Regions from separate parts of the Bradyrhizobium sp. HKCCYLS1011 genome, predicted to be linked through region 1. Evidence: predicted binding sites of a transcription regulator. Region 1 holds the regulator's gene; each other region holds the start of a gene.
The links. The regulator PhoB, encoded in region 1, activates phosphate uptake and scavenging genes when phosphate is short. The targets are predictions, from matches to a motif close to TGTCATNNANCTGTCAT.

Region 1 (4,226 bases):
CTCGCGCGCGACAATCGCGCGGCGCTGGCGATCACCTAATCAATGCCGGCTCAAGCCTTCTTGGAGAATCTTGCGCATGCCGCGCGAGGCCTTGCGGAACCGCAAGGGCGAAACACCCGCTGCGCGCGTGAAAGTGCGGGTAAAGTTGGAGAGATCGGCGAAGCCGACGTCGTAAGCGATGTCGGTGACGGGCGCATCGTCTTCGCTGAGCCGCCGCGCAGCATGGCGCAGCCGAGAACGAACCAGATATTGGTGCGGCGTGACACCAAGCGTGGCCGCAAACAGTCTGAGAAAATGAAATGGGCTGAGGCCGGCCTGATGCGCAGCATCCTCGAGGTCGATCGCGCGATGCGAATTGGCGTCGATCCATAGCGCGGTCTCGACCGCGCGGCGGCGAACACGCCCGGCGGCGACAGCCGGATTAGGCGACTTGCCGGCGATGGCCGCCACGAACCGGCTGGCGAACAGATGGCCGACCTCGTCGAGGCCGAGATCGCTGCTACCGGCAGCCGCGGCCTGAGCCAGCTCGCCAATCACCATCAGTTCCGGCAGCGGCGGTACGGCGCCGGCCTGCCAAACGTCCCTGCTGCCGCCGATCTCCTCGACCAGCTCCGGCGCAAGAAAGAACGACAGGCACTCATCGCCACAGACATGATCATGCGTGCACGTGAACTCGTCGCCGGGATGCCCGATCAGGATAGAGCCGGTGACGAGCTCGAAAAAGCGACCGCGGTGATGGCAGCCGAAACTGCCCTTGCGCACATAGGAGACCGAATGGCTGCCAAACTGCTCGGCATAGGGCAGCTCACCCGACACTGCAGTGCAGCGGAACTCGGAGACGGTTACGGAGCGGCTGGTCAGCAGGATGGTTGTGGCCATCCGCTCGATCTAGTGCGTGGCGCGCGGCCGATCAACCGCCAGCAGCGCGTCGAACAAAGTCATCCCTGTCTGCGCCCCGGCACCTTCGAGCGACAGCAGCCGGCGCTGCGAGATCGCGCCTCGGTTCGGCGAGGCTTTTTCGATCCCGTTTGCGGCCAGTACACGATGGCAAGGTACGATCAGCGGAAGCGGATTTTTCGCCAGCGCCTGGGCCACCGAGTAGAACGCTCCCGTGGCATGCAGGCTGGCTGCAATCTCGCCCGGCTCGCGGGTTTCGCTACGCGGAATGCGGCGGATATAGTCATACACGCGCTGATTGAACGGGGTGATCCCGGTCATGTCGAGGCTGACGTCGGCAAAATCCGCAGGCTGCCCACGCAGTATCATCACGATGGCGTCGATAGCGGACTCGGCATTTGGGGGCGGGGCCAATTCGCGGGTTTCGGGAAATTGCCGGAACAATCGCCGGCGCGTCTCGATCTCCCGCGTCTCCGGTAATTGAACGCCGATGATGCCAACGTCGCTCCAGACAATGCCGCAACGACCGACCAACGTATCGAAGATCGTATACCCACGCCCCATGACGCCACCCCCAACCCGCGGGGATCATATCATCGTCACAATCGGGCGCACCAGGTTTGTGACAAGTTGTAAACACGATGCGCGCAAGAAGCGTTCGACCGACCAGTCGGCAACTCCCGGATCGGTCCGGGGTCTTTTCGAGGGGCGCGATCGCGCAGCCTATCAGTCGTCCGGCACGTAAGCCCGCCGATCGTTCGCGGACTCGCTTGAACAGATGCAACCCGCGGTCGCAAGAAAAAGGCGGAGCCAAAACGGCTCCGCCTGATCTTTCTGATCCTGATGGCTGCGGTGGCGGACTGAGCGCTACGACTCCGCTTTGGCAAATCGATCGTCGAGCGCGTAGCCGGCACCGCGCACGGTGCGGATCGGATCCTGCTCGCGACCCGGATTGAGCAGCTTGCGCAAGCGGCCGATATGAACGTCCACCGTGCGCTCGTCGATATAGATGTCGCGTCCCCAGACGCTATCGAGCAGCTGCTCGCGGCTGAACACACGACCCGGATGCTCGAGGAAGAATTCGAGCAGCCGATATTCGGTCGGGCCCAGATCGATCGGCCGCCCTGAACGCGCGACGCGGCGCTTCTCGCGGTCGAGCTCGATGTCGCCATAGGCGAGCACTGTGGCGAGCCGCTCGGGGCTCGCGCGACGCAGCAGGCCTTTGACGCGCGCCAGAAGCTCGGGCACCGAGAACGGCTTGACGATGTAGTCGTCCGCTCCGGTGGCGAGCCCGCGGACGCGCTCGCTCTCCTCACCGCGCGCCGTCAGCATGATGATCGGCAGCTGCTTGGTCTCCGGCCGCGCGCGCAGGCGGCGGCACAGCTCGATCCCGGACAGCCCCGGCAGCATCCAGTCGAGCACCACGAGATCGGGCACCCGCTCCTTGAGCCGGGTGTCGGCATCGTCGCCACGCGCGACCGTCTCGACCTCGTAGCCCTCGGTTTCCAGATTATAGCGCAGCAACGTGGTCAGCGCTTCCTCGTCTTCCACAACCAGAATGCGCGCACTCATCGGTCAGCTTCTCTCTCAGTTGCCGGGGGCGGTAACGGCGAAGGACGTCATGTCACCCTTCGGTCGCTTGTCGACCATCTGCTGGCCCTCGATCATGTAGAACACGGTTTCCGCAATGTTGGTGGCGTGATCGCCGATCCGCTCGATGTTCTTGGCGCAGAACATCAGGTGGATGCAGAACGAGATGTTGCGGGGATCTTCCATCATGTAGGTCAGCAGCTCGCGGAACAGCGAGGTGCAGATGGCATCGACCTCCTCATCGCTCTTCCAGACCGTCATCGCCGCCGGCAGGTCATGGGCGGCATAAGCATCCAGCACCGACTTGACCTGCGACTGCACGAGGTCGGTCATATGCTCGAGCCCACGGATCAGCTTCAGGGGATGGAAATCACTCTCCAGCGCCGCGACCCGCTTGCCGATATTCTTGGCGAGATCGCCGATCCGCTCAAGATCGGTGGCAACCCGCATCGCACCGACGATCTCGCGCAGGTCCACCGCCATCGGCTGCCGGCGCGCGATCGTCAGCACCGCGCGCTCCTCGATCAGCCGCTGCAGATTGTCAATCTCGCCATCGGCCGCGATCACGCGCTCACCGAGCGCGATGTCCCGCCGCACCAGCGCGTCGACGGAGTCGACGATCAGCCGCTCGGCCAGGCCGCCCATCTCTGCGACCAACCGGGTCAGTTCCTGAAGATCACTATCGAACGCCTTGACGGTATGTTCACTGGCCATGTCTCTCTCCTCGGCAATGCGTCGTGTTCCGTTGCGTCAATTCAGCCCTCATTGCCCTAGCCCACCGCCCAAGACAGTGGGGACGCATACCGTGCCGGACCGCATTGACTGTTTTAAGCGGACTGCCCCCTGCCGATCCGATGCAAGGGGGCTACGCGAACGGACGAACGTTCCGATCCGGCCTCAGCCGAAACGGCCCGTGATGTAGTCCTGGGTTCGCCGATCGCTCGGCGAGGTGAAGATCTTGCTGGTATCGTCGAACTCGATCAACTCGCCGAGATACATGAAGGCGGTCTTGTCGGAGACGCGCGCCGCCTGCTGCATATTATGAGTGACGATCGCGATCGTGTAGTTCTCGCTCAATTCCTGGATCAGCTCCTCGACCTTGGCGGTCGAGATCGGGTCCAGTGCCGAGCACGGCTCGTCGAACAGGATCACCTCGGGCCGAACCGCGACAGTACGGGCGATGCAAAGACGTTGCTGCTGGCCGCCAGACAGGCTGAGGCCCGACGCGTTCAGCTTGTCCTTCACCTCGTTCCAGAGCGCACCGCCGCGCAGCGCCTTCTCGACCCGGTCATCCATCTCCGATTTCGAGATCTTCTCATAGAGGCGGATGCCGAAGGCGATATTCTCGTAGATGGTCATCGGGAACGGCGTCGGCTTCTGGAAAACCATGCCGACACGAGCGCGCAGCAGATTCAAATCCAGCTTGGGGTCGAGAATATCGGTCTTGTCCAGCATCAGCTGGCCTTCAGCACGCTGACCCGGATAGAGGTCGTACATCCGATTGAAGATGCGCAGCAGCGTGGATTTGCCGCAGCCGGACGGGCCGATGAAGGCCGTGACCCGGTTCGTCCCTAGCGACAGGTTGATGTTCTTCAGCGCATGGTGATCGCCGTAGTAGAAGTTCAGGTTCCGGACAGTCACCTTCGCCGGGGCGTCCGGCAGGGATTTGTTCGGAATGGCGCCCGCCGGGCTGGACACGGAAACGGACATGTCGGTCATTTTGCGCTCCTCTCGGCGCC
Region 2 (4,226 bases), on a different contig from region 1:
GCGGTGCCGCTCCGGGACGAGGCGAGACGTCAAACATCGACAAATCGCGGCGCCCGCTTCTCGATATTGGCACGCACGGCCTCGAGCTGGTTCGGACTGCCGATCAGCTTCTGCTGCTCGACCGACTCGGCCAGCAGCGCCGGACCGGGATCGACAGATAGGTTGTTCAGCATCCGCTTGGCGGCGCGGATCGCATCGGGGCTCTTGCCGGCGATATCCAACGCTGTCTCCAAGGCAGCGGCGCGCGGATCATCGCAGATGCGGGTGACCAGGCCGTAAGACTGCCCTTCCTGAGCGGAGAAGACGCGTCCCGTATAGGTCAGCTCGCGCAGGATATCGTCGCGCATGAGCGTCGCCAGAATTGGAGTTCCCGCCATGTCGGGCACTAGGCCCCATTTGATCTCCATGATCGACATCCTGGTATCGGGGGCGGCGTAACGCATGTCCGCGCCCAGCGCGAGCTGGAAACCGCCGCCGAACGCAACACCATGCACCGCAGCAATCACCGGCACCGGCAACTGTCGCCAGCCCCACACCGCTTGCTGGGCGAAATTGGCCTGACCGTGGGTGCGGATGGTCAGATCGCGCGCCCCACCGCCGGGAATACCGTTGCCGCCGCTGTCGTTCATCGCCGCAAAGCGTCCCATATCGAGACCCGCACAGAATGCGCGCCCCTCACCCGAGAGCACGACGGCGCGGAGGCCCTTCTCCTTGGACAGCCGCTCGGTCGCCTTAACCAGCGCCTCGAACATCGCCATGTCGAGCGCATTCATCTTGTCGGCCCTGACGAGGCGGACGTCGGCAACCCCGTTCTTGATCTCGATTGCTATCCGGCTTTCCATCGAAAGGTTCTCCCTGGCCCTCTTCTTTCCGGCTTTACAGGAAACCGGCAGAGCGATTTAGTCAATCAACCGATGAACGACAGGATTCTGAGGTACAGCACATGTTCCAGGACAATCTCCTCGCAGGCCGACGGATTCTGGTGACAGGTGGCGGGACAGGACTCGGCAAGGCGATGGCCGCGCGCTTCCTGCAGCTCGGCGCTGAAGTACATATTTGCGGGCGGCGGAAAATCGTTTGCGACGAGACCGCGACCGAGCTGATGGATCTCCATGGCGGCCAGGTCACCAGCCACGGCGTCGATATCAGAAGCGCCCAAGCCGTCGAGGAGATGGTCGAGAACATCTTCCGCGAAGGCGGCCTCACCGATCTCATCAACAATGCCGCCGGCAATTTCATCTCGCGCACCGAGGACCTCAGTCCGCGCGGTTTCGATGCCGTGGCGAACATCGTCATGCACGGCACCTTCTACGTGACGCACGCCGTCGGCCGACGCTGGATCGCAGCCAAGCAGCCCGGCAATGTCGTGTCGATCACGGTCACCTGGGTGCGCAACGGCTCGCCCTATGTGGTTCCGTCGGCGATGAGCAAGTCGGCGATCCACGCCATGACGATGTCGCTTGCGGCCGAATGGGGCCGCTATGGCATTCGGCTGAACACGATCGCACCCGGCGAAATCCCAACGGAAGGCATGAGCAAGCGCATCAAGCCCGGCGACGAGGCCGGCGCACGAACCAAGGCGATGAACCCGATGGGCCGGGTCGGCACCATGGAGGAATTGCAGAACCTCGCGGTGTTCCTGATCTCCGGCGGCTGCGACTGGATCAACGGCGAGACGATCGCGATGGATGGCGGCCAAGCGCTGGCGATGGGCGGCAATTTCTATCAGCTGCGCGATTGGACCGACGAGGACTGGGCCAAGGCGAAGGATTCGATCAAGGCGCAGAACGAGAAGGATCGCGCGACCCGCGCGAGCTGACACGCTCGCCCCAGCGAAGCCAGCGCCAATCGCAGCGCAGTTTGTGCGGCCACGGTGAGATAACGCGGACCTCGGTTGTGGTGCCAATCGCCTCATCGCGGCACGATCCGCGACGCAAGTGAAGCGTTGCACTCTGCTGTTGACCACGCGTGCGAAACTGCGACGCGTCATCGCAGTGTCATCAAATTCGGATTCATCTGAAATTCGACGATCGTCTCCTTCCTTCCCCTGACGAGAAGACATTTCTGCTTCGTTCGTCGGCATAATTTTATGCGCCCCAAGATTGGATAGACATAAATGATCACAAATCTCTCTTCGCTGAGGGCTTCGCGCCATGACGCCTGGACGTCTCTCGCAGCCGGTGCGACCGCGCTGCTGCTGATGACCGGCGCCGCCTGCGCCGATTCCTCCGTCACTTTCCAGGGACAGACCTACGTCAACAAGGGCCTGGTCGGCGTCGCCCGCGTTCCGTCGAATGCGATCGATCAGTTCGGCGACACGCTCGGCGGCTTCGGCTCCGGCATGGCGATGAATCTCGACAGTTGGCACAAGAATCGCGACGGCAGCTATGGCGGCACCTTGTACATGCTGCCGGACCGCGGCTGGAATACACAAGGAACGGTCGACTTCCGCGGCCGGCTGCATCGCTTCGAGCTCACGCTCAATCCGCTCTATTCCGGCTCGACCTCCAGCCAGAACCAGCTGCAGCTGAACTACAAGGGCTCGATCCTGTTTCATCGCTGGGGTGGCCAGCAGACTACGGGCCTCGATCCGGCGGGTGTGCAGCCGGCGGATCTCATCTTCCCCGATCTGCCGATCGCCTCCAACAAGAACATCAGCCTCGACAACGAAGCCGTGGTGCATGTCGGCGACGGCACCTACTGGGTCAGCGATGAGTACGGCGCCTACGTTTATCACTATGATCACCACGGCGCGCTGTTGAACGTGATCCGGCCGCCGGATGCCTTCATCCCGATGCGCCGCGATAGCTCGGGCAACCTGATCGAGGACTTCTCCGCCAATAGCCCGCCGATCGGCGCGACCTACGACAAGGGCAATCCAGTCTCGGGCCGGCAGAACAATCAGGGCTTCGAAGGTCTGGCCATGAGCCCCGACCGCAAGACCCTGTTCATCCTGCTGCAGAGTGCGCTGATCCAGGACCTGGATGCGACCAGCTCGAAGACCATCAAGCTGACCCGCAACAACACCCGTCTGCTGGCCTATGACCTGCGCCACCGCCAGCCCAAGCTGGTCGGCGAATATGTCGTGCAACTGCCGCATTATCAGGATCAGACCACGACGACGCCGACCCTGCTCACGGCGGCTCAGAGCGAGCTGCTTGCGCTCAACGATCATCAGTTCCTGGTGCTCGCCCGCGACAGCAGTGGCGGCTTTACAGCGAAGAGCGCCGGTTCGGTCTATCGCAGCGTGGACCTGCTCGACATTTCCGGAGCGACCAACATCGCCGGTACCGCGTATGACAGCCCCACTACGCCGGTCGCGCCGAAAGGCGCGCTCCTCAGCACGATCACGCCCGCAACCTATCAGAAATTTCTCGATATCAACGACAACACCCAGCTGAACCGCTTCGGCCTGCACAACGGCGCGCCGAACGACAGCAATGACCTGTACGAAAAGTGGGAAAGCATGGCGGTGGTGCCCGTCGGCGATCCCAGGGCGCCGCACGATTACTTCCTGTTCGTCGGCAGCGACAACGACTTCATCACCCAGGACGGCCATATGGTCGGGCAAGCCTACGCCGATGCCACGGGCGCCAATGTCGATACGCTGGTGCTGGTGTATCGCGTGACGCTGCCGACCTATGTGCGTCCGCAGACCAATCGGTTCGAGCATTTTGCGGGTTTCGGGTTCGGCTTCGATTTCGACGATCATCACTGATCTCGCCGAAAGTGCAGCGATCCGACCGCCGGCCTGCCCAAGGCCGGCGGTTTTTGCTGATGCCACGTCGCAACGAATCGATCGAGCTCTCACGCGCGCTTGCCCGCTCCCATATAGCCGAACAGGAATCCCGCCACCTTGCGCATCTGGATCTCTTCGCTGCCCTCGGTGATACGGTAGCGGCGGTGATGGCGGTAGATGTGCTCGAACGGCTTGTGCCGCGAATAGCCCATACCGCCATGCACCTGGATCGCGCGGTCCGCGGCCTCGCAGCAGAGCCGGTTGGCCCAGTAGTTACACATCGAGACCTTGTCGGAGAGCGTGTGCTCGACCTCCGCCTGGGTCATCTGATCCATTTGCCAGGCCGTCTTGCGGATCAGAAGCCGTAGCATTTCCGCCTGCGTCGCGAGTTCCACCAGCGGCCATTGGATCGCCTGGTTCTCGGCCAGCGCCTTGCCGAAGGGTTTCCGTTCGCGTGCGTAGTTCACACTCTCATTGATGCAGTAGA
Region 3 (4,226 bases), on a different contig from region 1:
CGAACAGCAGCAAGGTCTCCGTCACCTCGACGCTGGCGCCGAGGCCATCGCCGGTGATGCCACCGAGCCGCGATTGCCAATAGAGCGCGATCGCCGGGATCACAATGACGGCGAGGAGCGTCGGGCGCGCGCCGAACATGGCGAGAACAACGAGCGCCAGAGCCCAGACTCCGATCATCAACCAGCCGACACTGTTTGCGACGCTTGCACCGAGCCCCGGCTTCAACGATAGGAGCAGCCTGCTCCAGAGCAAGGTGCCCCAGCGCGCCCAAGCCGGAATAACAAGCAGTGCCCACGGCGCGAGCGTCGGCGGCAATTGCGCAATCAGCACGAGTTTCGCCGCGATCTGCAGCGCGATCGCGACCACGGCAAAATTGCCGGCATGAGGATCGCCCAGCACATCGATGAAGCGATCGGGCTTGCCGTGCGACGCGCCGAATGCATCGGCGACGTCGCCGAGCCCATCGAGATGCAGCGCCCCGGTGATCCAGATCCAGGCCGCGAGCACAGCCAGCGCGATCACCCAAGGATCATTGCCGCGGAGGATGCGGGCGATCAACGCCAGGCAGATACCGATAACGACTCCGACCGCAGGAAAGTAGATCGCCGCACGCGCGAGATCGCCTGCCTCAGCATCCTTGATGCGAGGCGTCGGCAGCCGTGTCAGGAACTGCAGCGCGATCCAGAATTCACGCAGGCTCATGGCTGGGTGATCTCGACGAGTTCGCCCCAGAGCGCGCCGTCCTCGCCGCGCCCGACCTCGAGCGTGATACGCGTGGCGGGCTTGATGCGCAAACTCCACAGCGATTGCAGCGGCCAACCTAAGATGAGCGACAGCGTTGCACGAATCGCCCCGCCATGGGTGACGACGAGCACCGGAGAGAGCTCGGGATTCGCGGTCAGCCGATCGAGCGCGCGCCGGACGCGGTGCCGGAGGCTGGTCCAGCTTTCACCCTCAGGTGCGGTGAACGCAGCGGGGTCCGCGTAGAAAGCCTCAAGCAAGGCGGCATCGCCGGGCTCTGTCGCGATCTCGCAACGCTCGCGGCCGTCCCACCGACCAAAATCGAGCTCGCGCCAATCCGGATCGATCTGTAGCAGTATGGCCATTCGCCGCGAACAATCCTCGGCAGCGGAGCGCGCCCGCGCCAGCGGCGAGCTTACGATGAGCTTCCAATCTCGATCTTTCGTCTGCGCGGCAAATTGTTGCCAGCCGGTCTGGCTCAGGGGAGGATCGGTGCGGCCATCGAGATAGCCATCGCGGCCGGTGTCGCCATGCCGCAGGAGATCGATGCGCATCAGCTCGTGCGGCCCGACACGGCGGCCTCGGCGAAGGTCGCCATCCCATTATGGAGCTCACAGGCCAGCCGCAGCAGCGGCAGCGCGGCGGCCGCACCGGAGGCCTCACCGAGCCGCAAATCGAGGTCGATCAGCGACCGCGCACCGAGGGCGTCCAGCACGATCCCATGACCGCGTTCCGCCGAGCGGTGCGAGAAGATCAGCCAGGGACGGCATGAGGAATTGAGCTTGACGGCAGCAAGGGCAGCCACCGACACGATGAAGCCGTCGATCAGAACCGGGATGCCCATTTGAGCAGCCGCAATGATCGCCCCGGTCATCGCCACGATCTCGAGCCCGCCGACGGTCGCGAGCACGGTCTGCACGGGGGTGCCGACCTCAAGTCCGTGCAGCACGAGCGCATCGGCGATCACGCGCGCCTTTCGCGATCGCCCTTCCCCGTCGAGCCCGGTGCCGCCGCCGACGATACCATCCGCGGCGCAGCCGAGCAGCGCCGCCGCAATGGCCGCAGCCGAGGTCGTGTTGCCGATTCCCATTTCGCCCAGAAGCACCAGGTGCGGTTTGCGTTCCGCCTGACGTGCGATCGCGCGCTGCCCGCAGGCAAGCGCAAACGCCACCTCTTCGGAGGTCAGTGCTGGCGCAATGCTGAAATCTCGTGCGCCAGCGCGGGGCTTATCGACGATCACGCCCGTGATCGGCTCCTCGCATAATGTGCCAGCATCGACGAGCTCGAGCGGACAGCCGAGCGTGCGCGCCAGCACCGAGATCGCGGCCCCGCCACCGGCAAAGTTGTGCAGCATCTGCACGGTAACTTCGGAGGGATAGGCCGAGACCCCACGGGCCGTGATGCCGTGATCGCCGGCAAACAGGATGATCGGGGCCCGATCCGCGCCCGGCCTATCGGTCGCCTGCAGCGCCGCAAGCTGGACGGCGACCTCCTCAAGCCGTCCGAGTGCACCCAGTGGCTTGGTCAGCTGTGACTGGCGCGCAAGCGCCGCCTCGCGATGGCCCTCCGAGGGAGCTGGACATCTCACATTAATCCAATCAGGCAACACGGCGACTTCCATGGCAAAGAATCGAACTGGCACGATTGCCATCGGCGCGGCGGCGTGACAAGCAGCGTTCATACCCGCTGATTTGAACGCGCCGGCCCCGATGGCACTTTATACTGTCATTTAAGTGTCATGGAATACGCCGACAGCTGGCCTCCCGACCCAACCTGGCAGACCCGCATGGATTACTTCCGACGCTTCACCTTCCTGTTCGCGGCTCCGGTGTTCGAGGCCGACGACCTCGCCGGCGTCCGCTTCAACCAGATCATCGAAGAAATCCAGCGCTCCGGCTTCGAGGTGGTGCGGGCGCGCAAGCTCGAGGATGCCGAGATCGCGGTGCAGACCGATGCAGCGATCGGCTGCATGGTGGTCGATTGGGGCAAGAAGGGCCTGGAAGGCAAGACCGCGGCGCTGATCAACCTGATGCGCCGGCGCGGCCTCGATTTTCCGATCATCCTGCTGATTCGTCGCAAGCGATTCGAGGATCTGCCGGTCGAGGTGCTCGACTTCATCGACGGCTATGTCTTCCTGTCGGAAGAGACCCCGCCCTTCATCGCCAAGAACCTGATCAGCCGGCTGAAGCAATATGCGGAGACGTTGAAGACGCCGTTCTTCGGCGCCCTGGTCGACTATGCCGAGGAAGGCAACCAGCTCTGGACCTGCCCGGGCCACAATGGCGGCGTGTTCTACAGCCGCAGCCCGATCGGGCGGGTGTTCGTCGAGCATCTCGGTGAAGCCGTCTTCCGCGACGACCTCGACAATTCCGTGCTCGACCTCGGCGACCTCCTGACCCATGAGGGGCCGGCATTGCGGGCGCAGAAGGAAGCGGCGCAGATCTTCGGTGCCGAAAAGACCTATTTCGTGCTGAACGGCACCTCGACCTCGAACAAAGTGGTGCTGGGCGCGCTGGTCACCGACGGCGATCTCGTGCTGTTCGACCGCAACAACCACAAGGCCGCTCATCACGGCGCGCTGCTGATCTCGGGCGGCATTCCAGTCTACATCCCGACGGTGCGCAATGCCTGGGGCCTGATCGGCCCGATGCGCTGGGACCTGCTCGACGAGGAGCATCTGCGCCAGCAGATCCGCAACAACCCGCTGGTCAAGGATCCCGACGCCTGGCGCAAGGAGCGCCCGTTCCGTGTCGCGGTGGTCGAGCAGTGCACCTATGACGGCTCGATCCACAGCGCCGAGATGATCTTGAAGCGCATCGGCCACCTCTGCGAGTACATCATGTTCGACGAGGCCTGGGCGGGGTTCATGAAATTCCACCCGCTCTATGCCGGCCGTTTCGCCATGGGCCTGTCGGAGTTGGGACCGGATGCGCCGGGTATCATCGCCACGCAATCGACCCACAAGCAGCTCGCGAGCTTCTCCCAGGCCTCGCAAATCCACATCAAGGATCGTCACATCAAGGGCCAGCGCCGGCGGGTCGAGCACCGGCGCTTCAACGAAAGCTTCATGCAGCACGCCTCGACCTCGCCGTTCTACCCGCTGTTCGCCTCGCTCGATGTCGGCGCGCAGATGATGAAGGGCCGTTCCGGCGAGGTGCTGTGGGACGACACGATCCGGCTCGGCATCGAATTGCGCAAGAAGATCCGGGCGATGCGCCGGGAATTTGAGGAGAAGGAAAAGGATCCGGCGCGGCGCTGGTTCTTCGAGCCTTTCGTGCCGGACCGCGTGGCGCTTCCGGATGCCGCAAGCCCCGGCGGCGTCCATGACGTCGCCTGGGACGCGATCTCGACCGATCAGCTCGCGACCGACGCATCGCTTTGGCAGCTCAATCCCAAGATCAGCTCGCAAAAGACCAGCTGGCACGGCTTCCCGGATCTCGCCCCCGGCTTCGCCATGACCGATCCGAACAAGCTGACCTTGCTG

Region 2: a site for PhoB is predicted at 1,985-2,001, ahead of ACQR1W_RS19075 (esterase-like activity of phytase family protein). Genes of this name have one in related genera too.
Region 3: a site for PhoB is predicted at 2,466-2,482, ahead of ACQR1W_RS30335 (Orn/Lys/Arg decarboxylase N-terminal domain-containing protein). Genes of this name have one in related genera too.

Annotation. Positions count from the first base shown of each region.
Region 1 is NZ_JBNPTT010000002.1:212,291-216,516, reverse strand. Features, by position in the region: gene ACQR1W_RS05595 (helix-turn-helix transcriptional regulator) at 40-879, opposite strand; gene ACQR1W_RS05590 (methylated-DNA--[protein]-cysteine S-methyltransferase) at 889-1,461, opposite strand; gene phoB (phosphate regulon transcriptional regulator PhoB) at 1,765-2,469, opposite strand; gene phoU (phosphate signaling complex protein PhoU) at 2,485-3,201, opposite strand; gene pstB (phosphate ABC transporter ATP-binding protein PstB) at 3,385-4,206, opposite strand; gene pstA (phosphate ABC transporter permease PstA) at 4,203-4,226, opposite strand, start outside.
Region 2 is NZ_JBNPTT010000005.1:440,991-445,216, reverse strand. Features, by position in the region: gene ACQR1W_RS19085 (crotonase/enoyl-CoA hydratase family protein) at 30-842, opposite strand; gene ACQR1W_RS19080 (SDR family oxidoreductase) at 944-1,819, shown strand; gene ACQR1W_RS19075 (esterase-like activity of phytase family protein) at 2,117-3,718, shown strand; gene ACQR1W_RS19070 (acyl-CoA dehydrogenase family protein) at 3,808-4,226, opposite strand, start outside.
Region 3 is NZ_JBNPTT010000010.1:203,707-207,932, forward strand. Features, by position in the region: gene cobS (adenosylcobinamide-GDP ribazoletransferase) at 1-703, opposite strand, end outside; gene ACQR1W_RS30325 (histidine phosphatase family protein) at 700-1,296, opposite strand; gene cobT (nicotinate-nucleotide--dimethylbenzimidazole phosphoribosyltransferase) at 1,296-2,351, opposite strand; gene ACQR1W_RS30335 (Orn/Lys/Arg decarboxylase N-terminal domain-containing protein) at 2,529-4,226, shown strand, end outside.